Regions from separate parts of the Nitrospirillum amazonense genome, predicted to be linked through region 3. Evidence: riboswitches for the same ligand, from Rfam matches in the RefSeq annotation. Region 3 holds a riboswitch; each other region holds the start of a gene.
What was found. Region 3 has a riboswitch for S-adenosylmethionine ahead of P5F91_RS02450 (hypothetical protein). Riboswitches for the same ligand answer to the same signal wherever they lie in the genome.
Positions count from the first base shown of each region.

Region 1: linked by a shared signal. The riboswitch ahead of P5F91_RS10805 (threonine aldolase family protein) and the one ahead of P5F91_RS02450 (hypothetical protein) in region 3 are both predicted to bind S-adenosylmethionine.
Region 2: linked by a shared signal. The riboswitch ahead of metZ (O-succinylhomoserine sulfhydrylase) and the one ahead of P5F91_RS02450 (hypothetical protein) in region 3 are both predicted to bind S-adenosylmethionine.

Region 1 is NZ_JARPAF010000002.1:1,021,179-1,031,432, forward strand. It holds gene pepN (aminopeptidase N) at 1-2,533, opposite strand, end outside; gene P5F91_RS10795 (hypothetical protein) at 2,799-3,419, shown strand; gene P5F91_RS10800 (hypothetical protein) at 3,419-4,162, shown strand; SAM-I-IV-variant riboswitch at 4,274-4,384, shown strand; gene P5F91_RS10805 (threonine aldolase family protein) at 4,443-5,510, shown strand; gene P5F91_RS10810 (hypothetical protein) at 5,687-6,244, shown strand; gene P5F91_RS10815 (hypothetical protein) at 6,271-6,843, shown strand; gene P5F91_RS10820 (HesB/IscA family protein) at 6,895-7,242, opposite strand; gene P5F91_RS10825 (SUF system Fe-S cluster assembly protein) at 7,258-7,647, opposite strand; gene sufU (Fe-S cluster assembly sulfur transfer protein SufU) at 7,653-8,123, opposite strand; gene P5F91_RS10835 (cysteine desulfurase) at 8,123-9,388, opposite strand; gene sufD (Fe-S cluster assembly protein SufD) at 9,393-10,254, opposite strand, start outside.
Region 2 is NZ_JARPAF010000002.1:328,807-339,060, reverse strand. It holds gene P5F91_RS07615 (response regulator transcription factor) at 1-55, shown strand, start outside; gene P5F91_RS07610 (hypothetical protein) at 45-527, shown strand; gene secB (protein-export chaperone SecB) at 598-1,125, opposite strand; SAM riboswitch at 1,391-1,468, shown strand; gene metZ (O-succinylhomoserine sulfhydrylase) at 1,528-2,736, shown strand; gene P5F91_RS07595 (hypothetical protein) at 2,930-3,544, shown strand; gene P5F91_RS07590 ([protein-PII] uridylyltransferase) at 3,905-6,742, shown strand; gene murJ (murein biosynthesis integral membrane protein MurJ) at 6,920-8,476, shown strand; gene trpS (tryptophan--tRNA ligase) at 8,591-9,589, shown strand; gene P5F91_RS07575 (sulfite exporter TauE/SafE family protein) at 9,739-10,254, shown strand, end outside.
Region 3 is NZ_JARPAF010000001.1:592,074-602,327, forward strand. It holds gene P5F91_RS02430 (alpha/beta fold hydrolase) at 1-707, opposite strand, end outside; gene P5F91_RS02435 (TetR/AcrR family transcriptional regulator) at 921-1,622, shown strand; gene P5F91_RS02440 (AMP-binding protein) at 1,697-3,223, shown strand; gene P5F91_RS02445 (MaoC/PaaZ C-terminal domain-containing protein) at 3,220-3,990, shown strand; SAM-I-IV-variant riboswitch at 4,032-4,156, shown strand; gene P5F91_RS02450 (hypothetical protein) at 4,206-4,562, shown strand; gene P5F91_RS02455 (TetR/AcrR family transcriptional regulator) at 4,579-5,910, opposite strand; gene P5F91_RS02460 (cytochrome P460 family protein) at 6,149-6,775, opposite strand; gene P5F91_RS02465 (GlxA family transcriptional regulator) at 6,812-7,819, opposite strand; gene P5F91_RS02470 (aldo/keto reductase) at 7,964-8,911, opposite strand; gene P5F91_RS02475 (capsular biosynthesis protein) at 9,238-10,254, shown strand, end outside.

The sequences.
Region 1 (10,254 bases), on a different contig from region 3:
CCAGCGTCAGCACCGTGTCGGCCAGGAAGGCGTAGCCGCTGCCGTCGGCGGCGTGGAACTTGGACGGGTTGGCGGCGAAGCTGCCCACCAGGGCGTAGACCTTGTTGGGGTTGCGGATGGAGAAGGACGGATGGTCCATCAGGCCCCGCACCCGGTCCAGCGTGTCCGGCCGATCGCTCAGCGCCTGCACCGCGAACCACTTGTCCATCACCAGCGCCTCATGCTTCCAGCGGTCGGCGAAGTCCGCCAGGCAGCCCGCCCGCTCATCCATGGCGCTGTCGGCGATCAGCGCCAGCGCCGCGATGGCATCCGTCATGGTGGTGGCGCCCTGGTATTGCGCCAGGCACAGGGCGCGCGCCGGGGCGTCGTCCAGCGCCATCAGGTAGGCCAGCGCCGCGTTCTTGAGCGCGCGGCGGCCCATGGCGTCGGGCGTGATGGTGAAGGCGCCATCGGTGCGGTTGCCATCATAGGCTTTGCGGAAGGCGCCGTTCAGCTCGCGCGCCAGGGTGCGGCGCAAGGCCAGGCGGGCGGCATGGATGCCATCCACGTCCACGGTGGCACGCTGCTGGCCCAGATAGCCCTCCGTCGGCAGGGCCAAGGCCAGAGCGGCGAATGCCCGGTCCTCCCCCGCCCGCGCCAGGGTCTGGGCCGTGGCATCGATATAGGCCCGGGGCACGGTGGCTTCGGCGCCCTGGGCGCGCGCGTCGACATCGGCCAGGATCAGGCGGGTGGCCAGGGTCTGCCCGGCCTCCCACCGGTTGAAGGCGTCGCTGTCGTGGGCCATGAGGAAGGTCAGCGCCGCGTCATCCTGCTTGAAGTCCAACCGCACCGGGGCGGAGAAGCCGCGCAGCAGCGACGGTACCGGCGCGTTGGCCACGCCGGTGAAGGTGAAGCTCTGTTCTGCTTCCGTCAGGGCCAGGGTGCGGGTGGTGGCGCCGGTTTCGGTTTCGCCCTGGAGAGTGAGGGGCATATCCCTGCCGTCCGGGCCCACCAGGCCCAGGGCCACGGGGATGACCTGGGGAAGCTTGTCCGGCTGACCCGGCGTGGCCGGCACCGTCTGGCGCAAGGTCAGTGTGTAGGTGCCGGCGGCGGCATCGTGCCGGCCCTCGCCCGACACTACCGGCGTGCCGGCCTGGGAATACCAGCGCTGGAACTGCGCCCACAGCGGGTCGGTGGGCTTTTGGCCGTTGGCCTCCACCATGGCGGCCAGGAAGTCGTCCGTCGTCACCGCCTGGCCGTCATGGCGGGCGAAATACAGGTCGATACCCTTGCGATATCCCGCGTGGCCCAGCAGGGTGCGGTACATGCGCAGCACCTCCGCGCCCTTCTCGTAGACGGTGGGCGTGTAGAAGTTGCTGATCTCGATATAGCTTTCCGGCCGCACGGAGTGGGCGGTGGGGCCGGCGTCCTCGTTGAACTGCACCTGGCGCAGGCGCTGCACGTCCTGGATGCGCTTCACCGGCGCGGAGTTCATGTCGGCGGAGAATTCCTGGTCGCGGAAGACGGTCAGGCCTTCCTTCAGGCTCAGCTGGAACCAGTCGCGGCAGGTGACGCGGTTGCCCGTCCAGTTATGGAAGTACTCATGCGCCACCACCGTCTCGATGCCGAGGAAGTCGGTGTCGGTGGCTGTCTCCGGCTGGGCAAGGATGTACTTGGTGTTGAAGACGTTCAGGCTCTTGTTCTCCATCGCCCCCATGTTGAAGTCGGACACGGCGACGATGTTGAAGATGTCCAGGTCGTACTCCAGGCCATAGACGTCCTCATCCCATTTCATGGATTTCTTCAGGGACTCCATGGCGTGGCCGCACTTGGCCTCATTTCCCGGCTCGACATAGATGCGCAGCGCCACCTCGCGGCCGGAGCGGGTGGTGAAGCGGTCCTCGATATGCACCAGCGTGCCGGCCACCAGCGCGAACAGGTAGCAGGGCTTGGGCCAGGGATCCTCCCACCGCGCCCAATGGCGCCCGGCCTCGGTCGCGCTGTCGCCGCTGGCCGTCAGGTTGCCGTTGGACAGCAGCACGGGATAGCGCGCCCGCTCCGCCTCGATGGTGGTGGTGTAGCGCGCCATCACGTCCGGGCGGTCCAGGAAATAGGTGATCTTGCGGAAGCCTTCCGCCTCGCACTGGGTGCAGTAGTTGCCGGATGACTTGTACAGCCCCTCCAGCGCCGTGTTGTCCTGCGGCCGGGTGCGGGTGGTGATCTCCACCGTGGCGTGGTCGGCGAGACCGGCCAGGGTCAGCCGTTCCGGCGTCAGGGTGTAATCGTCGGGCCCCAGCAGGCGGTTGTCCACGCGCACGGCCAGCAGTTCCAGTTCCTGGCCGTCCAGGTCCAGCGCGGCGGCGGCATTCCCCGAGGCGGGCCCCGAGGCCGGCCCCGAGGCCGGGTTGCGCCGCACGGTCAGGGTGGAGCGGATGGTGGCCGCCTCCTCCCGCAAATCGACATGCAGATCCACGGTGTCGATCAGCCACGCCGGCGGGGCGTAATCGCGAAGGTGGATGGCGTGGGGCGTGGCCGTGTCGAGGCGGCTGTCCATGGGGTGGGTTTCCGTTGGAATTATGGTTGGCGGCCAGGATAGGGGAGGGCGCCGCGCCACGCCAACCCCCCCTTTGCCCCCGGGGCGCGATAAGGGGGCGACGGGGCATCCGGCGGATGCCGGTGGGGACCTCATGCATCTGCCCTCCCCGGTTGGGCAGGGGGCCTGTCCAGATGACTTAGGCGGGTATTTTGGGCAGGCCGACTACGGCCTTAGGCTGTATCGTTCGGACATGAGCGGGAGAGGTAAGTCAGGGTAGGTCCCCGTGCAGGTCGTCCAGTCGGATCTGGTGGTATTGTCGGTCGCGGGCGCCGTTGTGGCCGCCATCGCGCTGCTGGAAGTGCTGCGCCTGGTGATCGTGGACATCTACGAATGGGCGGCGAAATACCGTCGCATCAAGTATGAGATCCAGCAGACGCGCCGCACCACGGAAAACCTGTGGGCGACCAACCGGGCCAATGCCGCCCTGCGCGACCGGCGCAACGCCGAACGCTTCCGCCTCAACACCATCCTGCACCGCATGGAACAGGAGTGCGAGGAACTGGAGCGGCGGCGGGTGGAGGTGTGGCATGAGGTGGGGGACGCCACCCTGGACGACCAGCTTTACCTGGCGGACCTGAACAGCCGCAGCCTGATGGAACGGGCGGCGGCGGGGATGGAGGAGATCTGTCCCCTCTGGCGCTACACCCACCGTGTCCGGGTATGGGCGGGGAATGAGCGGCAGGCCCGATCCCGCCTGCTGCTGGCCTTCAGTCCCAAGGATGGTTTCACCGTCAACAATCTGCGCGCCGCCCAGGGCTTCAAGGCGGTGGCGGAGGCGGCGGCCGCCGGCCGGTCGGCGGCGCAGTCCCGCCTGGTGCGACCGCACCGGCGCATGGTGCGCTGATGACGGGCGGTTACAGCAACCTCAACTTCATGGTGTTCATCATCCTGGCCATCGGCGGGGCCTTCCTGGCCTTCTCCGTCCGCCGCATCCTGTTCAAGATCCGGGAAACGGAAAGGCGCATCGCCGCCACGGTGGACGAAAAGAACGAGGCCGCCGCCGACCTGCGCGTCGCCCGCCAGCAGGAGGAGCAGCTGCTTCAAGCCCTGGAGGAGGGGGAGGAGGCGCTGCGCGAGATCGCGCGCAGGACGGATGAGGTGCAGAACCGCATGGCGGTGCTGCGCCAGGCTACGCCCCGGCCGCTGAACCTGGTCTCCCTTGAGTGGGCGCAGGGTGACCACCTGTATGAGGCGCACCTGCGCAACGTGGTGGCGCCCCGCCATGTGGGCCGCGCCGTGGGTGGCATGGCCGAGGCCGGGGTGGTGCACGGCTACGCCCCGACGGAGGCCGACTTCCGCGCGCTGGTCACCAACCGCCTTGCCAGTGAGGGCGGCTATATCATCAGCAGCGTGCTGCCCATCTCGCTGGGTGACGAGGGGCCCGCCGTTGACGGTGCCGCGCCGGTGGAACCGCCGGCGGAGGATGAGCCCCTTGGTGACCTGATGGGGAGCCACGTGGCGGATGAGGGGGCGGCGGTGGAACCGCCGGTTCCCGCCGGGCCCAAGCCCCTGCCGGTGCGCCCACCCGCCGCCACGCGGGGCGTGCCACGCGGCATGGGCATGACCCCCGCTGCGGCTGGCGGCTGAGACCGCCGTCGCCGGCAGCCGGTCCCGGCGGTCCCGCGCCGAAGGTCACCCATGACACCGCACCGGCCTCAGGGGGCTTGCGCCCGCCGTCGCCAACGGTTATCCCTCTGCCCCGTGCATCAAGAGTTGGGCTGACGCTCAACGCCAACCTGCTTACCCGGCAAGGTGGCGCTTCCCCCAGAGGGGAAGGATGTGGCCGATCCGGCAATGAACGGGAAGCAGCCACGTGAGTCCGTTTCGCTCTTGGTCGAGACTTGAGACCATGAAGGCTGCGTTCCCCATGACCACTGACACGCTACCCGCCCAATTCGCCGCTCAGCAGTTCGCCAGCGACAATTATTCCGGTGTCTGTCCGGAAGCCTGGGCCGCCATGGCGGAGGCCAACAGCGGCCACGCTGCCGCCTATGGCGAGGATGTGTGGACGGCGAAGGCCGCCGACGCCTTCCGCCAGCTGTTCGGCACCCCCTGCGACGTGTTCTTCGCCTTCAACGGCACGGCGGCCAACTCGCTGGCCCTGGCCTCGCTGTGCCAGTCCTATCACAGCGTCATCTGCTCGGCCTCCGCCCATGTGGAGACGGATGAATGCGGCGCGCCGGAGTTCTTCTCCAACGGGTCCAAGCTGCTGGTGGCGCAGACGGCGGACGGCAAGCTGACGCCGGATGCCATCCGGGCGCTGGCCACCGGCCGGTCGGACATTCATTTCCCCAAGCCCCGCGCCGTCACCATCACCCAACCGACAGAGACCGGGCAGGTCTACAGCCTGGATGAGATCCGCGCCATCTCCGCCGTCTGCCGCGACCTGGGCCTGCGTTTGCACATGGATGGCGCCCGCTTCGCCAACGCTTGCGCCAGCCTGGGCTGTTCGCCGGCGGAGATGACCTGGAAGTCGGGGGTGGACGTGCTGTGCTTCGGCGGCACCAAGAACGGCATGGCGGTGGGCGAGGCCATCCTGTTCTTCGACAGGGCCCTGGCGGAGGATTTCGATTATCGCTGCAAGCAGGCGGGCCAGTTGGCGTCCAAGATGCGCTTCCTGTCCGCCCCGTGGGTGCGCATGCTGGAAAACGGCGCCTGGCTGCGCAACGCCGCCCATGCCAACGCGGGGGCCCAGCGTCTGGCGGCGGGCCTGGTGGGGGTGCCGGGCGTGGCGCCCCTGTTTCCGGTCCAGGCCAACGCCGTGTTCCTGATGGCCCCGGCGGCGGTGCTGGAGGGCCTGCGGGCGCGCGGCTGGCGCTTCTACACCTTCATCGGCGGCGGCGCCCGCTTCATGTTCGCCTGGGATACCCAGCCGGAACGCGTGGACCAACTGGTGGCCGACATCCGCGACGTGGCCCACGCGGCCGCCGCGTAAATCTCTCCTGACAAGTTGTGATGGGCCCTATACGGAAGATTTTATTTAAAATTTCGGATTTAGGGCCCGTTAACGGCTAATTGACCGTACAACCTTGAAGTGGACTTCCATGCGATAGCGCGACCGTTCATCCCCCGAAAGCCGAGGCGCTGGTGCACATCGAGAAACCGGATCTGGTGATCATAACCATCGTGGGCGCCATCCTGGCGGGGGTAGTGCTGCTGGAACTGCTGCGTCTGGTCATCAACGACGTCTATGAGATGATCGCCCGCCACGCCAAGGTGAAAAAGGAAATCGAGCAGATCCGGCGCACGGCGGAAAAGGTGACGGCGGCCAACCGGGACACCGCCCGGGTGCGCGACGCGCGCATTGCCCTGCGCTTTCGCGAGACCAGCAACCTCCAGCGCCTGGAAAAGGAATGTGAGGAGTTTGAGCGGCGGCGGGTGGAGGTCTGGCATGACCTGGGCGGCCCCTCGGCCAGCGGCCTGGCGCTCTATTCCGCCGACATCAGCAACAGCGCGCTGACCAACGGCGTGGTCGCGGGCATGGAATCGATCTGCCCGCTGTGGCGTCACCTGCACCGTGCCCGCGTCTGGGCCCGCACGGAGATGGAGGCCCGCACCGCCCTGCAGCAGGAATTCGCCCTGGCCGACGGCTACAGCGTCACCAACGTGCGGCAAGTCCAGGGCTCGAGCCCCCCCGGCGCGCAGCGCGGGGTTGTGCGGCCGAGCTGAAGAGACCCCTCGAGGAACCCTGTCCCATGATGCTGTCCGACGCCCTGGCGGAAGCCTACGCCAACCCCAGCCCCGGCCACGTCTGCGCCTTGGCGGTGGGCGGCGCCATCATGGCCTGGTCGCTGAAGCGGCTGATCACCGAGGTGCGCAAGACCGAGCGGCGGGTCAGCGCCGCGGTGGAGGAGCGCAACAAGGCGGCCGCCAGCCTGCGCCAGGCCCGCCTGCAGGAAGGGGAACTGCGCACGGCGCTGCAGGACCTGGATGGGGAGCTGGAAGAGATTGCCACCCGCGCCCGCGATGTCGAGGCCCGACGTGGCACGCTGCAGCAGGTGATTCCGCGCCACCTGAACCTGTTCTCCCAGGCCTGGTCGCAGGGCGACACCCTGTTCGAGGCGCGGATCAGCCTGGTGACGGGCCTGGGCGGCGGCAAGAGCGGCGCCCGTGTCGTCCACGGCTACGCCGCCGGTCCCCGCGACTTCCGCAACAAGCTGATGGCCCGTTTCCCGCCCGCTTCCTATGTCATGGTCGAGATGGCGGCCATCGACCTGGGCGAGCTGGATATGGCCGTCAGCAATCTGGGCAGCGCCAACCAGCCCTGAGGACGGCTTCGCCGTCGTGCCAGCGTCCCTGCACGACAGCACGCAGAAAAATCAGACCGTGAAGCTCTCGCCGCAGCCGCAGCGGCCCTTCTCATTCGGGTTGGTGAAGACGAAGCCCGACTGGAACTTGTCTTCCTTGTAGTCCATCTCCGTGCCCAGCAGGAACATGGTGGAGGCAGGGTCGAGCAGCAGGGTGACACCCTTCTCCTCCACCACTTCCTCGAAGGGCTTCTTGGCGTCGGCGTATTCGACGAAATAGCTGAGGCCGGAGCAGCCGCGCGCCTTCACGCCGACGCGCAGTCCCACGGCCGGCGTCTCGCGCTGGGCCATGATCTCCTTGACGCGGGTCGCGGCGGCGTCGGTCAGGCTCATCGCTTTCGGGCGTTCCATGCGGCTCATGATTCTCTCCACACGTCAGAACATATTGAGGGCGACGCGCGCCTCGTCGGACATCAGGCTGGGGTTCCAGGCAGGTTCCCACACCAGGTTCACGGTCACGTCCTTGACCCCATCGACGCTGCCGACGACGCCCTGCACCTGGCCCGGCATCTCGCCCGCCACGGGGCAGCCGGGGGCGGTCAGGGTCATGTCGATCTCGACCTGGCCTTCCGCGTCGATGTCGCAGCGGTAGATCAGGCCCAGCTCATAGATGTTTACTGGGATTTCCGGGTCGTAGACGGTCTTCAGCGCCTCCGTCACGCGGTCCGCCAGAGGGGCGTCCGGGGGCAGCTTGTCCTCATCCGGGATGGTGGCCGGCGCCTGCAGCGTAACATCCGGCGCGATGGGTCGTTCGGCTCCAGACATCTCGCTCACTCCGTCGTCGTCTTCTCATCGCCCTCGAGGGCGGCGTGCATGGTGTGCCAGGCCAGGGTCGCGCACTTCACACGCATGGGGAATTCCCGCACGCCCGACAGCACGTCCAGCTTCTCCACCGCCTCCGGGTCCAGGTGCCCGTGGTCGGTGTGTTCATGGTCGTCCTTGGTGCACATGTCATGGAAGTGGCCAAACAGCGCCTCGGCCTCCGCTTCCGTCTTGCCCTTCAGCGTCTCGGTCATCAGCGAGGCGCTGGCCTGGCTGATGGCGCAGCCGCGGCCGTCGAAATGCGCGTCGTTGACCAGGCCGTCGGGCCCGATGGTCAGGTAGACGTTGATCTTGTCGCCGCACAGCGGGTTTTCGCCCCGGGCCATGCGATTGAAAGCTTCAGGCTTCCCGAAGTTCCGGGGATGCTTGCCATGGTCCAGGATCACTTCCTGGTACAGGTCGCGCAGATCGTCGAACATCAGTTGAAGAACTCCCTCACCGCGCGCACGGCGTCCACCAGGGCGTCGGCCTCGGCCTCGGTGTTGTACAGGGCGAAGCTGGCGCGCGCCGTGGCGCCCACGCCGAAACGGTCCATCAGCGGCTCGGCGCAGTGCCGGCCCACCCGCACCGCCACGCCGGCCCGGTCCACCAGGGTACCGATGTCGTGCGGGTGCACGCCCTCGATGGTGAAGGACAGGATGGCCGCCTTGGTGGGCGAGGTGCCGATGATGCGCAGGCCCGGGATGGCCTGCAGCTTCTCCATGGCATAGGCCAGCAGGCGCTGCTCATGGGCATGGATGGCGCCCATGCCCAGGGCCGTCACGTAGTCGATGGCGGCACCGAAGCCGATGCCCTCCACGATGGGCGGCGTGCCGGCCTCGAACCGGTGCGGCACCTCGCGGAAGGTAGTCTCCTCGAAGGTCACCGTCTGGATCATGTCGCCGCCGCCCTGATAGGGTGGCATGGATTCCAGCAGCTCGGCCTTGCCGTACAGCACGCCGAAGCCGGTAGGCCCGTACAGCTTGTGCCCGGTCATGATGTAGAAGTCGGCGTCGATGGCCTGCACGTCCACCGGCATGTGCACCGCCGCCTGGCTGCCGTCGAATAGCACCTTGGCGCCGGCCGCGTGGGCCATGCGGGCGATCTCCGCCGCCGGCGTCACCGTGCCCAGCACGTTGCTGCCGTGGGTGATGGACACCAGCTTGACCTTGGGGCTTTCCAGCAGCCGGGCCAGCGCGTCCAGGTCCAGCGTGCCGTCGTCCAGCACCGGCGCCACCTTGATGACGATGCCGGTGCGGCTGCGCAGCAGCTGCCAGGGCACGATGTTGGCGTGATGCTCCATCACGCTCAGGATGATCTCGTCACCCGCCTTCAGGTGGGTCCCACCCCAGCTGCTGGCCACCAGGTTGAAGGCCTCGGTGGCGCTGCGGGTGAAAACGATGGTGTCGGGCGAGGGCGCGTTCAGGAACGTGGCCGTCTTGACGCGCGTTGCCTCGTACAGGTTGGTCGCCACCTGGGACAGGTAATGGACGCCGCGATGGACGTTGCTGTAATCGTGCGCCATGAAATTGGCCATGGCGTCGATGACTGCTCGTGGCTTTTGCGCGCTGGCGGCGTTGTCCAGGTAGACCAGCGGCTTGCCCGGACGGCCCGGCTTCTCATGCACCAAGCGCGTCAGGATGGGGAAGTCCTGGCGGACCTTTTCCACATCGTACGGGGCGTTCGTCAGAATCCGGGTGTCCATGAGGTCACTCCCCTAACACCGTAGCGTCGGTGTCGACTGTGATGCCCGTCAGACGGCCGATGCGCTCCTGGATGCGCGCCATGGCATGGCCGCGCAGGCGCTCGTCGCCGATCTCCTCCGCCACCTCGTCCAGGAAGGCGGCGATCAGCAGGGCGCGCGCGGTGTCGGCGGGAATGCCGCGGGCGCGCAGGTAGAACAGCGCCTCCTCATCCAGCTCGCCCGCCGTGGCGCCGTGGCTGCACTTCACGTCGTCGGCGTAGATCTCCAGCTCCGGCTTGGCGTCGATCTCGGCGGTGTCGGACAGCAGCAGGGCGCGGTTCAGCTGGTGGCCGTCCGTCTTCTGCGCGTCCGGCCGCACGATGATCTTGCCCTGGAACACCGCGCGGCCGCGCCCGTCGATGACGCCCTTCACCACCTCGCGGCTGGTGCAGTTGGCGGCGACATGGTCGATCAGGCTGGTGAAGTCGGCATGCCGGCTGCCATCCACGCCATAGGTGCCGGAGACGCGGGTCTGGGCGCCCGAGCCTTCCAGGCGGACCTGGACGTCGGTGCGGGCCAGGCGGCCACCGGTGGTCAGCACGAAGGTCTCGTACGTGGCCGAGGCCGCCACCGTGGCGGTGACGCTGGCAAGGTGCAGGGCGGTCTCCGCCTCTTCCTGGAACTTGGCGTGGCGTAGGATGGCGCCTTCGCCGACGCGCACGCCGCTGACGATGTTGGCGAAGGTGGCGCCGCCACCCCGTGCCACATGGTGCTCGGCCACGGTCACCTCGCCGCCCGCCGCCACGTCGATCAGCAGGCGGGGGTGCCAGGCGCCGTCGGTGGCGGTGGCGATGAAGACGAACTCCACCGGCTGTGCCAGCTTCACG
Region 2 (10,254 bases), on a different contig from region 3:
CAAGAACCGCACCCAGGCGGTGATGCGCGCGGTGGAGATGGGTATTGCCAGCTGACGGCAAGGGGGATGCCGATGGCCGGCTGGTTCCCGCCACCTTCCTGCATGACCTCAACAACCTGCTGACGGCCATCCACGGCTATTCCACCCTGCTGGCGGCGGACCTGCCCGCCGGCGGACAGGAACAGGACTTCGCCGCCCGTATCCTGGCCGCGGCGGAAGAGGCGCGGCAACTGGTGGCCAGGGTGCCGCGCAAGCGCCCCGTCTCCACGCTCCGGGTTCTGCTGGTTGGTGGCGCGCTGGCCCGTCTGGCCGGCGCCTTGGAAACCCTGGGGCTGGAGGTGACGCTGGCCGCCACGGCGCGCGAGGCGCACGGCGCGCTGAAGGCCAGCACCAGCGATTGGGATGTGGTGGCCGGCACGGCCGAAACCCTGTCCAGCCTGGGCGCTTACGGCCTGCCCCTGGTGGCCGTACCCGCCGGCGCCGACGCCGTGACGGTGGACGCGCTTATTCGCGCCGCGCGCGGCTGAAAGCCCAAAAGAAAACCGCCCGGGCCGTGGGGCGCCGGGCGGCTCTCCTGGTCAGTGACTGGCCTTGGGATCAGGCCTGGGCCATGTCTTCCGGCTTCTCCGACGCCAGCACCTGGCGGCGATAGAGATCCACGAAGTCCAGGGGCTGCAGCATCAGCGGCGGGAAGCCGCCATCGCGAACGGCATCCGACACGATGGAACGGGCGAAGGGGAACAGCAGGCGCGGCGCCTCGATCAGCAGCACGGCGCGGGTCTGGTCCAGCGGCATGGGCGGCATGGAGAAGATGCCGGCGTACGACAGCTCGACGATGAAGGCGGTGCGGCCTTCGTGGCTGGCCTCGGCACGGATGTTCAGCGCCACCTCGTGCACGTTCTCCGCCACGTTGCGGGCCTGCACATCGACCTGCAGGTCGACCTTGGGCTGCTGGGCGTTCATCAGGCTGGCGGGGGCGTTCGGGTTCTCGAACGACAGATCCCGGACGTACTGGGCATTGACCACCAGCGGCAGCATGCCGGCGCCTTCAGTGGCGGTGGCGCCATTGCCGCCGTCGGTGCTCCCATTGGGGGCGGCGCCGTTCAGGCTGGTCTCATCGGACATAGGTCTGGGACTCCCGGTAAAAGCAAATCAGCTATTCCGCCGACGCGGACTGACGCGCGCGGGACTAGCACGGAAGCGGCCGGCCGGCAACCGGGCATTATGGCCCCAGTGCCCCCGGGGCGCTTCCAGACGCCCCAGGCAAACCGCGTCCTGCTGGTGTAATCGGCCGCCGCCCCGGCCGTTCCCTGGACCGTGCGCCAAGCCGCCCGGCGCATTGTCGCGATGACAAGGTGGCCGTTGACGCTTGCCCAGAGGCGGGCCTAAAACCGATCCACGTGGTGATTTGCTGACCGGCTTGCAGGCCACGCTAAATAAGCTGCTAAAAGGTCGGGCCGTACATAAGGTACACCGACCACGCTGCCGCCCTTTGCCGGTCGCGGTTGCCTTATCGGAGTGACGGCCATGGGCCAGACGCCTGACAATCCCAGTTCCCCGGCCACCTTGCGCCCCCGTACCCAGTTGGTGCACGGCGGCACCCGCCGCAGCGGCTTCGAGGAAACCTCCGAAGCCCTGTTCCTCACCTCGGGTTTCATCTACGGCAGTGCCGAGGAGGCCGAGGCCGCCTTCGTCAACGACGGCTCGCGCTTCGTCTATTCCCGCTTCCGCAACCCCACCGTGGCCATGCTGGAGGAACGGCTGGCCGGCTATGAGGGGTTTGCCCGCTGTATCGCCACGGCCAGCGGCATGGCGGCCGTCAACCTGGCGGTCATGGGCCTGCTGAAGGCCGGTGACCGGGTGGTGGCGCCGCACGCGCTGTTCGGCTCCTGTCTCTACATCATCAAGGATCTGGCACCGCGCTACGGCATCCAGTGCACCCTCGTGGAGGGCACCGACCTGAAGCAGTGGGAAGAAGCCCTGTCCACCCCGGCCACCGTCGTCTTCCTGGAAAGCCCCAGCAACCCCACCATGCAGGTGGTGGACGTGGCGGCCGTGGCCGACCTGGCGCACAAGGCCGGTGCCCGCGTGGTGGTCGACAACGTCTTCGCCACCCCGGTGCTGCAGCGCCCCAAGGACATGGGCGCCGACGTGGTCGTCTATTCCGCCACCAAGCATATCGATGGCCAGGGCCGCTGCCTGGGCGGTGCCGTGCTGTGCGATGACGAGGTGGCGGCCCTGATCTCCCCCGTCCTGCGTCACACCGGCCCGTCCATGAGCCCCTTCAACGCCTGGGTGCTGCTGAAGGGCCTGGAGACGCTGGAACTGCGCGTCAACGCTCAGGCCGCCTCTGCCCTGGCGCTGGCCCAATTCCTGGAAAGCCACCCGGCGGTGGAGACGGTGCTGTACCCCGGCTTGCCCAGCCACCCGCAGCATGAACTGGCCATGCGCCAGATGAAGGCCGGCGGCACCCTGGTCACCTTCGACGTCAGGGGCGGGAAGGCGGCGGCGTTCCGCCTGCTGAACGCGCTGAAGATCATCAAGATCTCCAACAACCTGGGCGACGCCAAGAGCCTGATCACCCACAACGCCACCACCACCCACCAGCGCCTGACCGATGAGGAAAAGGCCAAGGTGGGCATCAGCCCCGGCACCCTGCGTTTCTCCGTGGGACTGGAGGACGCGGACGACCTGCGCGACGATCTGGCCGCCGGTCTGGCCGCCGCTGTCGGCTGAGGTACTGCCCAAGTGGGCGGCGGTGCGGGTTTTGCCCCGTGCCGCCCTTACACCGGGCGGCCGATACTCTACCCCGTAGCGGTCCTTAGACTTTGGATCGAGGGCCGGTTCCCACTTACTTTATGGACGCGGCGAAGCGTTTCCCATAATGTTGCAGCGCACTATCGCGGCGCAACATAAGGGAGCGCTCACCATGCCGGATCGGCATATCCCTTACCCCACCGCCCCGCGTCCGGCCAAAAGGGCGGGCAAGGGGCGCATCGGCATGGTCATTCCCGGCACGCCGGAGGCCATGCATTTGAAACGGGCCCAGGTGGAACTGGACCGGGTGGCGACCCGGGTGCATGAGACCGCCTTCGCCTCCGCCCACACCATCACCGCGCGGCTGGGCCTGCTGGCCCAGACCGGTGGCGACCCGGTGGCGCTGGGCACCAATCCCGAATTCGAACGCATGGGCCGCGAAAAGGTCGAGGCCTTCACGGACTCCGCCTTGGCCCTGGTGGGGGGCATGCGCGCCTTCCACGACGCATGGTGGCGCTGGCGCGACCATCAGGTCGACGCGCTGGGTGAATTCGCCCGCGCCGCCTGGTCATCCTGGCATCCCGGGGACTGGGTGACGGCGGAGCGCCGCCTGGTCACCTCCACCCTGCGCGCCGCCACCGGCGCCTTCACCCGTTTCAGCCATGCCACCAGTCGCCTGGGCGGTCTGGGCCTCGCGCCCATCCACCGCGCCGCCTCGGCCAACGCCCGCCGTTTGTCGCTGGTGCCGCGACTGCTGCCGCGCCGGGGCATGGAGGGGGCGGGATAAACCGGCGTAAAGCGTGCGCCCGAAGACAGGGAGGGGCGCGCGTCAGGACCAAGTCAGCCTGAAGCCTGAAAACGGAACAACAATATCCGGGAGGCCGCCATGGGACATATGGGCAGGGGTGGGGGCACATCGGGAACCGATGACGCCGCGGTGATCGACGAGAAAAAGGCTGGGCCCGGAAAGGAGTCCGGGGGCAAACGGCTAGCGAAGGCATCGGGCCGCGCATGGGGTGATGCGTGGGAAAAAGTTTGTGCCATACTCCCGGTCCGTCCCGGGAGCCGCGGTGCTGGTACCCCGACCCTGGATGGTGCCCGCCCGGCCGGCCCGAACCGCCGGGCTTTGTCAGAGATTCGCCGCGCCATGTCCCCTGTCGCCAAAACCGCCCCGACCCCGCTGGATGACGCCGCCTTGCCGGAGGCACTGCCCACGGCCGAGGTGCTGACCACTCGTATGGCCAACTTGGCGGATGGCAACCTGCGGCCGGACGCCCTGCGCGCCGGCATCCTGGCCCTGATGCGCCAGACGCTGGACCAGGGCCGTGCCCTCATCCGCCGCCGGCTGGAAAATGGCGGCCGGGGGGAGGTTTGCCTGCGCGAGGCCACGGCCCTGACCGACGCCATCGTCGTGTCGCTGGCCGACTTTGCCCTGCACCGCGTCTTCCCCACCGCCGGCCCGACGCGCGGTGAGCAGTTCGCCGTGGTGGCCACCGGCGGCTACGGCCGCAAGGAGATGGCGCCCTTCTCCGACGTCGACCTGTTGTTCCTGCTGCCCTACAAACGCACGCCGCGCATCGAGCAAGTGGTGGAATACGTCCTCTACCTGCTGTGGGACATGGGGCTGAAGGTCGGCCACGCGGTGCGTTCGGTGGATGAATGCGTGCGCCAGGCCCTGGCCGACATCACCATCCGCACCAGCCTGCTGGAGGCCCGCTTCCTCTACGGTGACGACAAGCTGTACGCGGAGTTTCGCAAGCGCTTCACCAAAGAGGTGGTGGCCAACACCGGTCCCGCCTTCATCGAGGCCAAGCTGGCCGAGCGCGACAGCCGCCACCTGAAGTTCTGCGACAGCCGCTATGTGCTGGAACCGAACGTGAAAGAGGGCAAGGGTGGCCTGCGCGACCTGCAGACCCTGTTCTGGATCGCCAAGTACGTCTATCAGGTCGACAAGGTGAAGGATCTGGTGGCCAACGGCGTGCTGCTGGCCGAGGAGGCGCAGCGCTTCGCCAAGGCGCAGAACTTCCTGTGGACCTGCCGCTGTCACCTGCACTACCTGACCGGCCGGGGCGAGGATCGCTTGACCTTCGACGTGCAGGGTGAGATGGCGCGGCGGCTGGGCTACACCGACCACGCTGGCACCAGCGACGTCGAACGCTTCATGAAGCACTATTTCCTGATGGCCAAGGACGTGGGGGATCTCACCCGCATCCTCTGCGCCACACTGGAACAGGAAAGCCAGCGGCCGCCCCGCTTCGCCTTCCTGCGGCGTCTGAAGCCCAGCGAGCTGGAAGGCTTCGTCATCGACAACGGTCGCCTCAGCATCCGCGACGAGCGACATTTCCGCGACAAGCCGGTGGACATGGTGCGCCTGTTCCGCGTGGCGCAGTGGCACAACCTGGACATCCATCCCAAGGCGTTGCGGGCGCTCGCGCGCTCCATCTCCACCCTGGGCCCCAAGGTGCGCAACGATCCGGAGGCCAACCGGCTGTTCCTGGAAATCCTGGGCTCGCGCAAGGACCCCGAGGTCACGCTGCGCCGCATGAACGAGGCCGGGGTGCTGGGCCGTTTCCTGCCGGATTTCGGCCGGGTCGTGGCGCAGATGCAATACGACATGTACCACATGTTCACCGTGGACGAGCACACGCTGTTTGCCATGGGCATCCTGCACGACATCGACAAAGGCAACCTGAAGGACGAGGTGCCGCTGGCCTGCGAGGTCATCCATACCCTCAGTTCCAAGCGTGCCCTGTCGGTGGCCCTGCTGCTGCACGACGTGGCCAAGGGCCGGGGCGGCGACCATTCCATACTGGGCGCCAAGGTGGCGGAAAAGCTGTGCCCGCGCCTGGGCATGACGGAGGAGGAGACGGAGACGGTGGCCTGGCTGGTGCGCCAGCACCTGACCATGTCCATCGTCGCCTTCAAGCGCGACCTGGATGACGAGAAGACCATCCGCGATTTCGTCGACATCGTGAAGTCGCCGGAACGCCTGAAGCTGCTGTTGGTCCTGACCGTGGCCGACATCCGCGCCGTGGGTCCCGGCCGCTGGAACAACTGGAAGGCCACGCTGCTGCGCCAGCTGTACTGGCGGGCGGAGGAAATGATGTCCGGCGGCGTCGTTGGCGCCGATGGCCGCGAGGCGCGCATCGCGAACGCGCAAGCGGCTCTGCGCGCGCAGCTGCCCGACTGGACCCCGGCCGACATCGACCATCACCTGGCCCTGGGCTATCCCAACTACTGGCTGGCCTTCGACCCGCCCACCCTGGCCCAGCACGCCCGCCTGATCCACGACGCGGAAACCAGGCAGGCGCCGCTGACCATCGAGACCCGTTACGACCCCGGCCGCTCGGTGACCGAGGTGACGATCTACACCGCCGACCATGCCGGCCTGTTCTCCCGCCTGGCGGGGGCCATGGCGCTGGCCGGCGGCGACATCGTCGACGCCCGCATCACCACCATGACCAACGGCATGGCGCTGGATGTCTTCTCCCTGCAGGGGGCCGGGCCCAGCGGCGCCCGCTTCGACAGCGGGGAAAAGCGCACACGGCTGAAGTCTTCGGTGGAAAAGGCGCTGGCCGGCGACATCAAGCTGGCGCCGGAATTGGCCAAACGCGCCTCGCCCCTGCCGTCGCGCACCCGCGTGTTCCGGGTGCCGCCACGCGTGCTGGTCGATAACAAGGCCAGCGCCGGCTACACCGTCATCGAGGTCAACGGCCGTGACCGGCCGGGCCTGCTGTATGACTTGACCCGGGCCCTGACAGCGCTGAACCTGCAGATCGCCTCGGCCAAGATCTCGACCTACGGCAACGCGGCCGTCGACGTCTTCTATGTGAAGGACATCTTCGGCCTGAAGGTGGCGCACGAGGCCAAGCTGACCCAGATCCGTAAGGAACTGCTGGCCGTGCTGGACGACCCCGATCCGGCGGCGGAACAGCCCAAGGCCAAGCCGGCTGCCCGGCGCCGCACCGCGGCGGCGGCTGAGTAAGGCCCTCCAGGCGGTGTCTCTTTTTCCAATAGGCCCCGACCGGGGCCGCCGGAGCTTTTCGGGGAGCGTCAGCGGACTGAAAGGCGAGGAAGCAAAGCCGGCGGGTGCCGCCGCCCGGTGCCTGAGGGAACATGAAAACTGGCGCCTGCGCCTGTTTTCGGATAATGCGCCAGCACCATGAGCTTCGCGCGCGCTACCGCCACCGTCGGCGGCCTCACCCTCATCTCCCGCGTCGGCGGGTTCATCCGTGACCTGCTGACCGCCTGGGTGCTCGGCGCGGGGGTGTCGGCCGACATCTTCATCGTGGCGCAGCGCCTGCCCAACTACTTCCGTTCCATGTTCGCGGAGGGGGCCTTCACGGTGTCCTTCGTGCCCATGTACTCGGCCGACCTCAAGGCGCGGGGGCGGGGGCCGGCGGACCGGTTCGCCGACCAGGCGCTGTCCTTCATGGTGCTGGTGCTGCTGCCCATCACAGCATTGGTGATGATGGCCATGCCCTGGGTGATGCTGGGCTTGGCCAGTGGCTACGCCGACCAGCCGCAGCACTTTTCTCGCTTGGTGGAGCTGGGGCGCATCACCTTCCCCTACCTGATGTTCATCTCCATCACCGCCCTGCAGACCGGCGTGCTGAACGCCCTGGGCCGGTTCGCGCCAGGGGCGGCGGCGCCTATCGCCTTCAACATCTGCATGATCGCGGCCCTGGGCTGCACCGTCTGGCTGCATCTGGAGGCCAACCTGGGCCAGGCCTGGGGCCTCACCATTTCCGGCATGGTGCAGATGATCTGGCTGGCGGTGTCCTGCCATCGGGCGGGGGTGGCGCTGCGCATCACCTGGCCGCGCCTGACGCCGGACCTGAAGCGCCTGTTTCGCCAGATGGTGCCGGGCGCCATCAGCGCCAGCGTCATCCAGATCAACCTGATCATCGGCACGCACGTCGCCTCGCTGCTGCCCTCGGGTTCGATCTCCTACCTTTATTATGCCGACCGCCTGAACCAGCTGCCGCTGGGCGTCATCGGCATCGCCATCGGCACCGCCCTGTTGCCCACCCTGTCCCGGCATGTCCAGGGCGGGGAGCGGGACGCCATCGACCACCATGTCAGCCGGGGCATCGAGTTCGGCCTGTTACTGGCCCTGCCGGCGGCCTTCGCCCTGGGTCTGGTGCCGGAGCCCATCTATAAGGCGCTGTTCCATGGCGGCCGCTTCGGTCTGGCGGAGGCGCACCAGACCGCTCTGGCGCTGGCCGTCTACGCCCCCGGAATCCCGGCCTATGTCGCGTCCAAGGTGCTGACGGCCATTTATTTCGCCCACCAGGACACGCGCACCCCCATGCGCATCGCCATCGCCACCCTGGTGGGCAACATGGTCCTGGCCACGGTGCTGGCGCTGTACACGCCACTGGCCCATGTCGGCATCGCGCTCGCCAGCACCATTACTGCCTGGGGCAACATCAGCCTGCTGGCCCTGTCGCTGGCCCGGCGTGGCTGGCTGCGGCTGGACCGCCAGCTGCTGACCCGGGCGCCGCGCATCCTGGCGGCCAGCCTGGTCATGGCGGGCTGCCTGATCCCCCTGGCGACGGTGCTGGATCCGTATTTCGTGGACAGCGTCTGGGTGCGCGTGCCGGCGCTGGCGGCGCTGGTGACGGCGGGCCTCGTGGTCTACGGCATCGCCGTGGTGGCCCTGCGCGGCGTCGTCATTTCCGACTTCCTGGCGCGCCTGCGGCGTAGACGGAAGTAAGGGGGCGGAAGTGAGGGAGCGGAAGTGAGGGGTCCGCCCGGCCCGGCTTGACCGCCAGGGGGCCGGGGCCCTACTTTCGCCATCCGGTTTTATCTTCCTGCCAAGGCCATATCCATGAACCGCATCTTCTCCGGCATGCAGCCGACCCGCCTGCTCCATCTCGGCAATTACCTGGGCGCGCTGCGGAACTGGGTGGCCTTGCAGGACCAGTATGAATGCATCTTCTGTGTCGTGGATTTGCACGCCCTGACGCTGCCGCAGGACGCGCCGACGCTGACGAAGAACATCCGCGCCGTGGCCGCCGCCTACATCGCCGCCGGCATCGATCCCGACCGTAATCTGATCTACAACCAATCGGCCGTGTCGGGCCATTCCGAATTGGCCTGGATCTTCTCCTGCCACACCCCCATGGGCTGGCTGAACCGCATGACCCAGTTCAAGGAGAAGGCGGGCAAGCAGAAGGACATGGCGGCCCTGGGCCTTTACGCCTATCCCGTGCTGATGGCCGCCGACATCCTGCTGTACAAGGCGACCCACGTGCCGGTGGGCGAGGACCAGAAGCAGCACCTGGAACTGGCCCGCGACATCGCCGGCGCTTTCAACCGCTTCTATGAGAAGGACGTGTTCCCCCTGCCGGAACCGCAAATCCTGGGTGAGGCGACCCGGGTGATGAGCCTGCGCGACGGCACCAAGAAGATGAGCAAGTCGGACGAGTCCGATTACAGCCGCATCAACCTGACGGACGACGCCGACGCCATCGCCCTGAAGATCCGCAAGGCCAAGACCGATCCGGAGCCGCTGCCGGCCACGCTGGAGGAATTGGCCAAGCGGGCCGAGGCCGACAACCTGGTCACCATCTACGCGGCGCTGGAGAACATCTCCAAGCAGGACGCCCTGTCCCGCCACGCCGGTGCCACCTTCTCCGCCTTCAAGGCCGATCTGTGCGACCTGGCGGTGGCCAAGCTGTCACCCATCACGACCAAGATGAACGAGCTGCTGGCCGACCCGGCCGAGCTGGATCGGATCCTGCGCAAGGGGGCCGACAAGGCCAACGAGATCGCGGCCCGGACCATGGCAGAAGTGAAGGACATCGTGGGATTGCTGCGGCCCTAAGCCGCGCAGAGGTTCCGGTGCTTTGAGATCAACGGCATGGGGCCCGTTCCCCCGTGCCGTTTTTCTTTGGGCGCGGCGGCAAGGCCCATGGCCCGCGTGCCGCCGCTCGGGTAGAGTTGGACCCGTGGCCGGCACGCCTTAAGGGTCCCATGCAAATCTATCTGCCGATCGCCGAGATGTCGGTCAACGTCTTCTGGGTCCTGGGCTTGGGGGCCATGGTCGGCTTCCTGTCGGGCCTGTTCGGCGTGGGCGGCGGCTTCCTCATGACGCCGCTCTTGATCTTCATCGGCGTGCCGCCGGCGGTGGCGGTGGGCACCCAGGCCAACCAGCTGGTGGGGGCCGGCGTCTCCGGCGTCATGTACCATTGGCGCAAGCGCAACGTGGATGTGAAGCTGGGCCTGGTGATGCAGGCCGGCGGCATCGTCGGCACCGTGCTGGGCGTCATGCTGTTCGGCATGCTGCAGCGGCTGGGCCATATCGACCTCGTCATCTCCCTGTCCTACGTCATCTTCCTGGGCGGCATCAGCGGGCTGATGCTGATGGAAAGCGTGCGCGCCCTGTTCCGTGGCCGGCGCAAGGGGGCGACGCGGGGCAAGCTGCACCACCATACCTGGCTGCACGGCCTGCCGTTCAAGATGCGCTTCCCCCGCTCGCGCCTGTACATC
Region 3 (10,254 bases):
TGGCCGGAGGCGGCGAAGGTGACCTGCCGCGCCCGGGGCAGGGCCGTCGCCAGCCAATCGGCCGTGCCGGCGGGATAGAGCTGGCTCAGGCCCCCGCGCAGGATCAGCGTGGGCAAGTCCAACTGGCCCAGGTCGGCCCGGAAGTCCTGGGCCAGCAGGTCCAGCCATAGGGCGGCCATGGCTTCGGCATCGCATCGCGCAACCTCTCCCTCCACCCAGCGGCGCAGGTCGGTGTGCAGGCTGCCGGCGGCGAAGATGCGCCGGGCGATGCGCGGCGCGAAGGCCGCCCAGTCGGTTGCCAGTAGGCGGGCGGCTTGTGGCCCGCGCGCCTGGACCGCCCCCCGCAGGCCCCAGGGCCAGCTGGCGTCGTTGCACAGGCGCGGGCTCATATCCACCACCACCAGGCCGGCCACCCGCTCCCGGGCGCCGTCCAGCAGAGCGCGCCACGCCACCATGGCCCCCATGGACCAGCCGACCAGCAGGGTACCCCGCAGGTCCAGGGCGTTCAGCAGGGCACGCAGCGCATCCGCCTGGTCTCGCACGGTGGGGTGGGGGGCTGGGGTGGCGCCGTGGCCGGGCAGGTCCGGCACCAGCACCTGGAACGAGGCGGCCAGGTCCGTAAGCTGGGGCGCGAAGAAGCCGCCATGGGTGGCCCAGCCGTGCAGCAGCACCAGAGGGCGGCCCTTGCCAGCCAGACGATAGGCCATCAGGCCCCCGTCAGCCGGTAGCAGCGGGCGTGAGTCTTCCCCGCGTGGCCGGGTCCCGGCCTGTCGCCCCAGTTCGTGCATCGGTGTTTTCCGCGCTTCGTGGTATCCACCGACGGTAGCGTCGGCGGATCATCCTCCCGCCGTCATGCTTGCCGTAAGATGAAAGTTGAGTCAACGTTCAAGTTCCGAAAAGCGAGAGAGGGAGGTTGGGGCATGGCGCGTTCACCCGAGGCGGCGAAGCGGGCTGTCGGCGATGGCGAAACCGATGCCATGACGCAGGGCGGTGGGGTCGAGGGCGCTGAGACCGAGGCGGCGCCTGGGGAAGCGGCCGCCGATAAAACGCCGCGGACCGAGCGGGGTAAGCGTACTTTGCGCAAACTGCTGGACGCCGCCGCCCTGGAATTCGGTGAGCGCGGCTTCCACGAGGCGTCGGTCAGCGGCATCACCCAGCGCGCGGCTGTGGCCCTGGGCACCTTCTACACCTACTTCGACAGCAAGGAATCGCTATTCCGCGCGCTGGTGGAGGATATGGGCGCGCTGACCCGCCGCTGGATCGCGGAGCGGGTGGCCCACGCGCCTGACCGGCTGACGGCGGAACGCCTGGGCCTGGAGGCGTTCATCGAGTTCGTGCGCGCGCACCGCAACCTCTACCGCATCGTGATGGAGGCGCAGTTCGTTGCCGAGGATGCCTACCGGCGCTACTATCAGGTGTTCGCCGACGGCTATATCAACAATTTGGAGTCGGCCAAGAAACGGGGGGAAATCCGCGAGGGCGACGTGGAGGTGCGGGCCTGGGCCTTGATCGGCGTCAGCGTCTTCATCGGCCAGCGCTACGCCGTCTGGGGCGATGACCGCCCGGCGGCGGAAGTCGCGGCGGAGGCGGCCGACTTCATCGCCCGGGGGCTGAAGCCGTAAGTAACCAAGCCTTAAGTCGCCTGGATCATTTCTGAACCGGAACGATGAGGGAGCGGGGCGCTTGGCGCCGAACCATGTGGGATCTGTTCGACCTGACGGCGCAGCGCGCCCGGCTGTCGCCGGACCGCAGGGCCCTGGTGGACCTGACCGCGGTTGGGTCCGCTGCCGGGGCGCTGACCTATGCCGGCCTGGACGATCGCGCCGCGCGTGCCGCCAGCCTGCTGGCCGCCCTGGGCGCCGAACCCGGTGACAGGGTGGCGGTGCTGTGCCGCAACCGACCAGACTTCTTCACGCTGCTGTTCGCTTGCGCCAAGCTGGGCTGCCTGCTGGTGCCGTTGAATTGGCGCATGCCGGCGGCGGAACTGGCTCCCGTGCTGGCCGATTGCCAACCCCGGCTGCTGTTCCATGGGGCCGAGGACAGGGCCACGGCCCAAGCCCTGGCCGGCGGGCTGGCCCATGTCGATCTGGCCCATGTCGATGTGGACGATGATTTCGAGGACCGGGTGGCGAAGCAGCCGCCGTTGCCCTGCCGCGAAGTCTGGCCGGCCGACGATGTCTGGTACCTGCTCTACACCTCCGGCACGACCGGTGAGCCGAAGGCCGTGCTCTACACCTACGGCATGGCCATGGCGAACTACGTCAACCTGCGCCAGGGCGTGGATTTGTCGGAGAACGACCGCACCCTGAACTACCTGCCGCTGTTCCACACCGCCGGCATCAACCTGCACACTCTGCCGCTGCTGATGGCGGGGGGCGAGGTGCTGGTGCAGCCGCAATTCGACGCCGGCGCTGTCCTGGAGCTGATCGCCCAGGGCCGCATCACCACCTTCTTCGGCGTGCCCGCCGTCTATCGCCAGCTGGCCTTGCATCCCCGCTTCAGGACCACGGACTTGGGCGCCGTGCGGCGCTGGGCTTGCGGCGGCGCCCCGCTGGAGGATGCGCTGGCCCGCCGCTTCATTGAGCGCGGCGCGTTCGTGTGCAACGGCATGGGCATGACGGAGACAGGGCCCACCCTGTTCCTGAACGACCCGGCCGGGGCCGCCGCCAAGGTGGGCTCCATCGGCAAGCCGCAGATTCTATGCCGGGTGCGGGTGGTGGATGGGGCCGGGCGGGACGTGCCCGCCGGGCAAGTGGGTGAGGTGTGGGTGAAGGGGGCCGCGGTCACGCCGGGCTATTGGCGCCAGCCGGCGGCCACGGCCGCCGCCTTTTCCCCCGACGGTTGGCTACGCACCGGCGATTTGGTGCGCCAGGACGAGGACGGCTACTATTACCCCGTGGGGCGGTTGAAGGAGATGTTCATCTCGGGCGGGGAGAACGTCTATCCGGTGGAGGTGGAGAACGCCCTGCTGCGCCATCCCGGTGTGCTGGAGGTTGCGGTGGTGGCCGTGCCCGACCCGGTGTGGGGGGAGGTGGGGCATGCCCATGTCCGCGCCCAGCCCGGCACCGACATCGACAGCCTGGCCAGGCATTGCCGGGGGCTGCTGGCCGGCTACAAGGTGCCGCGCCGGTTCGTGCTGGTGGAGGATTTCCCCCGCACCGCCGCCGGCAAGATCCAGAAGCACCGCCTGGTGCCGCCGCCGGGCCTGGATCTGGCCTCGTGATCCTCACGCGCACCCTGAGCCAGGATGACTTCCACGCCTTCGCCCGGCTGTCGGGCGATGATAACCCCATTCATGTGGACCCGGACCATGCGGCCCGCACCCGCTTCGGCCGCACTGTGGCCCACGGCGCCCTGCTGTGCGCCCTGCTGCGCGGCCTGGCCGCCGACGCGCAGCCCGGCCAGCCCCTGGCCCGCTTGGCCGTGACCTTCCCCGCCCCCGCGTACGCGGACGAGGTGCTGACCTTCCGCGCCGATCCGCAAGACGGCGCCCACGTGCGTCTGGTGGCCCAGCGGCGGACGGACGGCCAGGTCGTGTGTGACGGCGTGGCCACCCTGGCGCCGCTGGCGCCGGATGAGGACTGGCGCGAGCCGCCGCCGGGCGCCGCCGCCCAGGTCACCCGCCTATACGCGGACCAGGATCTGGCGCTTTATGAACGCCTAACCGGCCATCGCCTGCGCGAGCCGCTGGTGCTGAGCCTCTTCTCCTTCCTGCTGGGCGTCCACCTGCCGGGGCCGGGCACCAACTACCTGAAGCAAGACACGGTGTTCTGGCGCCGGGTACCCTTGGATGCGGCGCTGTCCGCCACCGTGGCCATCACCCGCCTGCGGCCCGAAAAGCGGCTGGTGGACTTGGCCACGGTGTGCCGTATTCATGACAGTGGGCGGGACGGCGACATCGTCGCCACCGGCCGCGCCCTGGTTCTGGCGCCGCACTGGACGCCGGACGACTGGGGCCGTCATGCCCAAATGGCCGCTTGCCAGGGCTGACGGTTGCGGGTATCCACAACGCGCCGGTGTTCGTGCCGGCACTGTTGCATCAGGAGCGGGGCCGGCGTCCCGCACCAACCTGCCAGCCCAGGCAAGGTGGTTTCCGCGTCCGCGCGGAGATGTGGCGGCCCCCGGTTCCCGGGCGGCGGCAACCAAGTGGGTCGCAGCGTATGGTCGCATCATGCCGGATCCGCTCCGTTTGGAGTGGACATCCCGTGCATATTCCCGCCGCCTTCCCGCTAAGCACGCCCGGTACCATTGCGCAGGCGGAGGAAGAACCGCCGGCCCCGGTCTTGGGCACCGCCCCGGGCATCAGCAGCCATCCGGGGGATGCCGTACATCTGCTGCGGGAAGAGCGCATGCCCCTTGCTGGCGTGCCGGACTGTGTCGCCCGCACCTACGCCGTCATCCACCGTCACCACGGCGTGTACACCCATATCTACACGGTGCTGGAAAGCCGGCAGCATGTGCGCCGGGTGACCCATCTGCGGCGGGTCCTGGACGGCGAACAACTGGCAGCCGCCCGCGCCTGGGTTCTGGCCGGCCGCCACCTGGGGCGCCTGGCCTTTTGACGTCAGGGCTTTCTTGTCAGGTCTTGGGCATCGCCGGCTGCAGGTAGCGCAGCAGGACGATCATCTCGGCGGCGTAGCCGTCGATATCGGGGCCGGCGACACCGGGCGGGTCGTCCATGGCGTGCAGGATCTGCGCGCGCCCCTGCATCCAGGTGGACACGATTTGCGCCTGAAAGGGGGAGAGGGAGGCCTGCGGGCCCACCACGTAATCCAGCGCCGCGCGGATGCGGGAGCCGCGGCCCTGGCGGAAGGCCAGGTACAACGGCACGAGGCTGGCGTCCCGGCAGGCCTCCAGCGCGAAGTCGCCCATGGCGTGGGTGGTGTTGCGGCCGGCGATGCGCCCGCCCTCCACCGGGGTCAGCATGTTGTCGGCCACGGCCCGCAGGAAGATGTCCAGCGGTGGCGGTTCGCGATTCACCGCCGGGATTTCGCGCCGCAGCTCCTCATGGATGAACTGGAAGGCGCGGCGGATGATGTCGCCGCGCGAGCGGAAGTAATAGGTGGTGGAGGAGAGAGAGACGCCCGCCCGCTGCGCCACCGCGCGATGGGTCACGGCGGCCACGCCCTGGTCGATGATGGTGGCCACGGCGGCGGCGATGATGCGCCGTTCCGTCTCGCCCACCGGTTCACCGCCGCCGTCGCCCGTGCTGCCGGGACGGCGCAGGCGCTCATGCCACAGGGCGCCGCGGCCTTCTTCCGGTTCGCACAGGTGGCGGATGTTCTCCACAACCGATAGGGCGAGGCCCGATGCGCCGCCGGCCACCAGCAGGGTGGAGCGGTCGCCCACCAGATAATGGGTCATGATGTCGGCGATATGGATGGGCAGGCCGGCCAGTGCGAACAGGTCGCGATAGTGGCTGCGCCGCTCTTCATACCATTGCGTCAGGATGGGGCGCAGGGCGGGGGTATGGCGGGCCTGGTGGATCAGCTCGTACCATACCAACTCGATGGTGCCCTGGCGTGACGACAGGTCCAGCGCCTGCACCACCAGCGCATCGGCCAGGGCGTGGACGGGCAGGCCGCCATCGCCCAGCGATACCCGGAACTGTGCCCAAGCTTGACGGTCACGCTCTGCCGCGGCCAGGAACACCGCTTGGGTCAGGCGGTCTTTGTCGCCCAGGTGATAGGGGACGGCGCTGGTGGACAGGCCGGCGGCGGCGGCCAAGTTGCGGACGCTCAATGCCTTCAGGCCGCCCTGGGCCAGCAGGGTGTGCGCCTGGTCGATCAGCCGTTCCCGGGTGCTGTCCTGGGGCCGGCCGGCCGTGCGGGATGGGGCCGACCCTCCCGCCGCCGCCGGCGGAGAATCGGAAAGGGACGGGTCCAAGGAGGGGATCAGGCCGGGCTTCATGACCGCGCTTTTATCTGCCGAAGCGCACTGATAGTCCATCCCCGACACGACGGCAACGGCGCCGTGTCAGAATACGTCACAAAGGCCAGGAAGGACGCCCCGGCCCGCGGTCGCCCCGGCCGGCAGCAGGCGCCGCCAAGAGCAAGATACAATCAGCCATGATCGTATCTTGCCCTTAACCTATTCATAATAGAGCGGATTTACACGGTCAGGCGACCCCACCTGATCGCCTTCTGCTCTAGGGTTTTTCGGCCAGGTATGCGGCGCTGAAGGTTTTCTTGGCCTCGGCGATGGGGCGCAGGGTCGGATAGAATTGCACGAAAGTAGTGTTCACCGCCCCATGCTCCCGGTGGCAGCTGTAACAGCTCTGCTCCACCGGCAACTGCTCCGCGGGCCGGGGTGCCGCGTCGCCCGCGTCAAAGGAATAAAAGCCCCAGCCGTCGTCGTGGAAGCGGGCGGTGTCTTTCACATGAACCTCCAGCCCCATGACCTCCGACGTCTGGAAATGGCCGGACTTGTTGATGGAGCCTTTGTCCGCCGCGCCGCGCACCTCCAGCACGAAGGTGGTTTTCTCCGGCCAGGTGCCGGTCTGTTTGAAGGCCAGGTAGGCCTCGCGGTTCACGAAGACGTTGTCGAACATGGAATGGCCCATGCGCATGGCCGGGCCATAGGCCATGTCGATGCCGGTGGTGACATAGACCCATTCCCGGTAGTCGGCGGGGAAGGTCAGCCGATCGTCCTTGTCGAATTGCGGAACGAAGGGGGCAGGTTCGTCCGTGGCGGCGGACCCCGTCGCGGGGGTGAGCAGCAGGCAAAGCAGGGGCGTTGCCGCCGCGAGGCGGCGGGCAGGGGAAAACCAGGCCATGGGGCCCTCCGGTGGTTCAGGGTGGGATGAAACGGCTCAGCTGCTGCCGGCCGGGGAGAAATGCGCTTGATATTGGCTGGGGGACACGCCGTAGCGCTGGCGGAAGGCGCGGCGGAAGGCGTCGGCGCTGCGGAAGCCGATGGCGGCGGCCAGCGTCTCCACGCTCACGCCTGGCTGCACCAGGCGGCGGCAGGCCTCGCCCAGGCGCAGGTCGGCGACATAATCCGCCGGCGGACGGCCTAGGGCGGCGGTGAAGCGGCGCCGGAACTGCCGGGGGCTGAGGTTCACCCGCGTCGCCAACTCCTCCACCGAAAGGTCGCGGTCCAGGTTGCCCAGCATCCAGGCCGACAGGTCGGCGAAACGGTTGGCCGCCCGGCTTTGAAACCGCAGGGGTTCGGAGAATTGCGCTTGGCCGCCCGGGCGCTTCATGAACACCACCAGTTCCCGGGCCGTCGCCAGGGCCAGCGCCGGCCCGTGGTCCTCCTCCACCAGCGACAGGGCCAGGTCGATGCCGGCGGTGACGCCGGCGGCGGTGTAGAAGTCGCCGTCCTTCAGGAACAGGGCGTCGGCGCAGACGCTCAAGCGCGGGAAGCGGCGGGCCAGGTCGGCGGCATGACGCCAGTGGGTGGTGACACGGCGGCCATCCATCAGGCCGCTGGCCGCCAGGCCGTAGATGCCGGTGCAGACGCTGGCCACCCGGCGGAAGCGATGGGCGTTTCCGACCAGCCACTGCGCCACGGCGGCATTGGTGACCGGCTCACGCAGGCCCTTGCCGCCGGCGATGATCAAGGTATCCAGGTCCGGCACGTCATCGGCCGCCAGACTGTGCGCCGGGGTGAAGGTCAGGCCGGACTCGCTGGTGAAGGGCCCCGCCTTCACGCCCAGCGGCACGACGCGATAGGGCCGTTTCCCCGGCGCCATCTCGGCCTCGCCCCATTCCGCCAGGTCGGCGGCGTTGGCGAAGACCTCGGCCGGACCGGTCACGTCCAGGGCGTTGACGTCGTCATAGCCCAGAATTCCGATGCCTGCCGGTGCCCGCGTCATTCTCCATTCCCCTCATCGCGCCGCCTCTCCGGTCGGCCGCGTCGTGGGGGCAGTATCGGCCGGACGCGTGCCGGGCGGAAGGACATCCACCCGACACTATCGGCCACGACCGGTGGCACCATACGGAATGGCACCATCCCTCATTCAGGGGACTTCATGGCCCTGGCTGGCCTCCAGGATCTGGAACCAGTGCTGGCGCTGCATCTTCAGCTGTGCTGCCTGCATGTAGGTGCGCATGCGGTCCAGGCGCGTGGTGCCCAGCACCGGCACGGGGCGTGACGGATGGCGCATCAGCCAGGCCAGCGCCACCGTGCCCGGGTCGCCGATGCCCATTTCCGCGCCCACGGCCTCCAGCGCCGCCAGGGTGCGGCGCGCCTGCTCCGTGGCGCCGGTGAACAGGCCGCCGCCGCCCAGGGGTGACCAGGCCATGGGCCGCATGCGCAGTTCCAGCGCCTGGTCCAGCGTGCCGTCGAACAGGGGCGCCAGGCTGGTGACGGAGAATTCGATCTGGTTGGTCACCAGCGGCCGGCCCAGGCGGGATTGCAGCAGCCGCACCTGCGACGGGTTATGGTTGGACACGCCGATGTGGCGGATCACGCCCGACCGCAGCAGCCGGTCCAGCGCGTCGGCCGTATTGTCCGGGTTCATCAGGGGATCGGGCCGGTGCAGCAGCAGCAGGTCGATATAGTCGGTGCCCAGGTTGCGCAGCGATTGCTCGACCGAGGCGATGATGTGGTCGCCGCAGGTGTTGTAATGCTTCACCACATGGCCCGGCCGCAGCGGCGACAGCAAGGCAATGTCGCATTTGGTGACCAGCTGCAGGGCAGAGCGCTTGCCGCCCCATTCCTTCAGCGCCTGGCCGAACAGGGACTCCGCCCCGTAATCGCCGTAAATGTCGGCATGATCGAAGCTGCTGATGCCCAGCTGCAGGCATCCGTCCAGGAAGCGGGCAAGCTTTGCCGGGGTGCCGGTTTCTTCCCCCTCGCGTGAGCGCCACGCCCCCCAGACCAGCGGCGACAGTCGCGGGCCTTCGGCGTGCAGGCAGCTCTGGGCGTCGGGAACGGGCGGGGTGTGGGTGGGGGTGCCAGGCATGGATCAGGATCCGGTTCTGAGATGGGGAATGAAAACCGTATGAAAACCGTCTGGAGAAGGGGACGCTCTTGTCGTCCCGTCCGTCCTGCGCCGATCTTCGACCTCTCCAGGGACCGCCGTCGAGTGGAAAACGTCAAGCCCATGCCACATGTCACGCCTGGCCGCCGTCACGCTGGCCGCACACGGGGCGTTGCCCGTCCGCCTTCCACCGGAAAGGGTAGGCCCGGCCTCTTGTCGCCGCGCCGCCGCTGCTGGCACAATCCCTGCATTCTTGTCAGGCCATGCGTCGTCCACACCGGCGGTGCCGGTATCGAGGAGGGATCGCGATGGGCCTGACCATACTGTTCGATGACAGCCGCCGGGTTCCCGACGACATCCTCAGCATGACCGGCGTTGGCAGTTTCGGCGGCCTGATCCACGGCCGCCGCACCCTGCTTCGCCATGTGCAAGAAGCGGCGCAGGAGGCTGGCCTGCCCCCGCCCGTGGTGGCCACCACCCGTGCCGCCCTGGATGAGGCGGCGGAGCGGGCGGGGACGGCCCCGGCGTCCACGCAGTTCCTGCTGTTCCCCGCCAACCTGGCCGCCGCCGGCCCCCGTGGGCAGCTGACGCAGTTGCTGAAGACATTGGCCCAGGCCACCGGCAACCAGGCTTGGCCGGTGCGTACCGTCGCGGAGTGGACCGGGCTGGTGCTGGTGGAACAGCGCCTGGCCGAGGGCGCGCTGAGCGCCCTGGCCCAGGGACGCCTGCGCGAATTCGTGTCGCGGCGGCGCAAGGACTTCACGGCGCCCGACCTGGCCGACACGGGTCTGATCGATTTGCGCGACCCGGCACAGTTCGTGGGGTTCCTGGCCAACAACTTCGACGCGCGCCACTTCAATTCCATCAGCGACGGGCCGGACTACACCCTGGTGAAGCGGTCGCGCGACCGCGCCAAGCTGCGGCGGGAGTTTGAGTATTACGGTCTGTTGCCGGCGCAGCAGCGTATCTTCTTCGTGCAGCCCTTCGACTTCCAGGACGACGGCGACACCGCCAGCTATCGCATGGAGCGCCTGCTGATCGCCGACATGGGCATCCAGTGGGTTCATGGCACCATGACCCCGGCGGAGTTCGGCCTGTTCCTGGACCGGGTGTTCAGCTACGTGACCCAGCGCCCGGCGCGCCGCGTCGGCCGGCCGGAGGGCAGGGCCGTCATGGACCGACTCTATCGCGACAAGGTGGTGGAGCGGGTGGCCCTGCTGAAAAGCCTGCCTGCCTACGGCGACCTGGCGCCCCTGCTGGCCCGCGCCGTGGGCGGCATCGACGCGCTGACCGACCGCTACCTGGCGGCCTACCAAGGCCTGCGG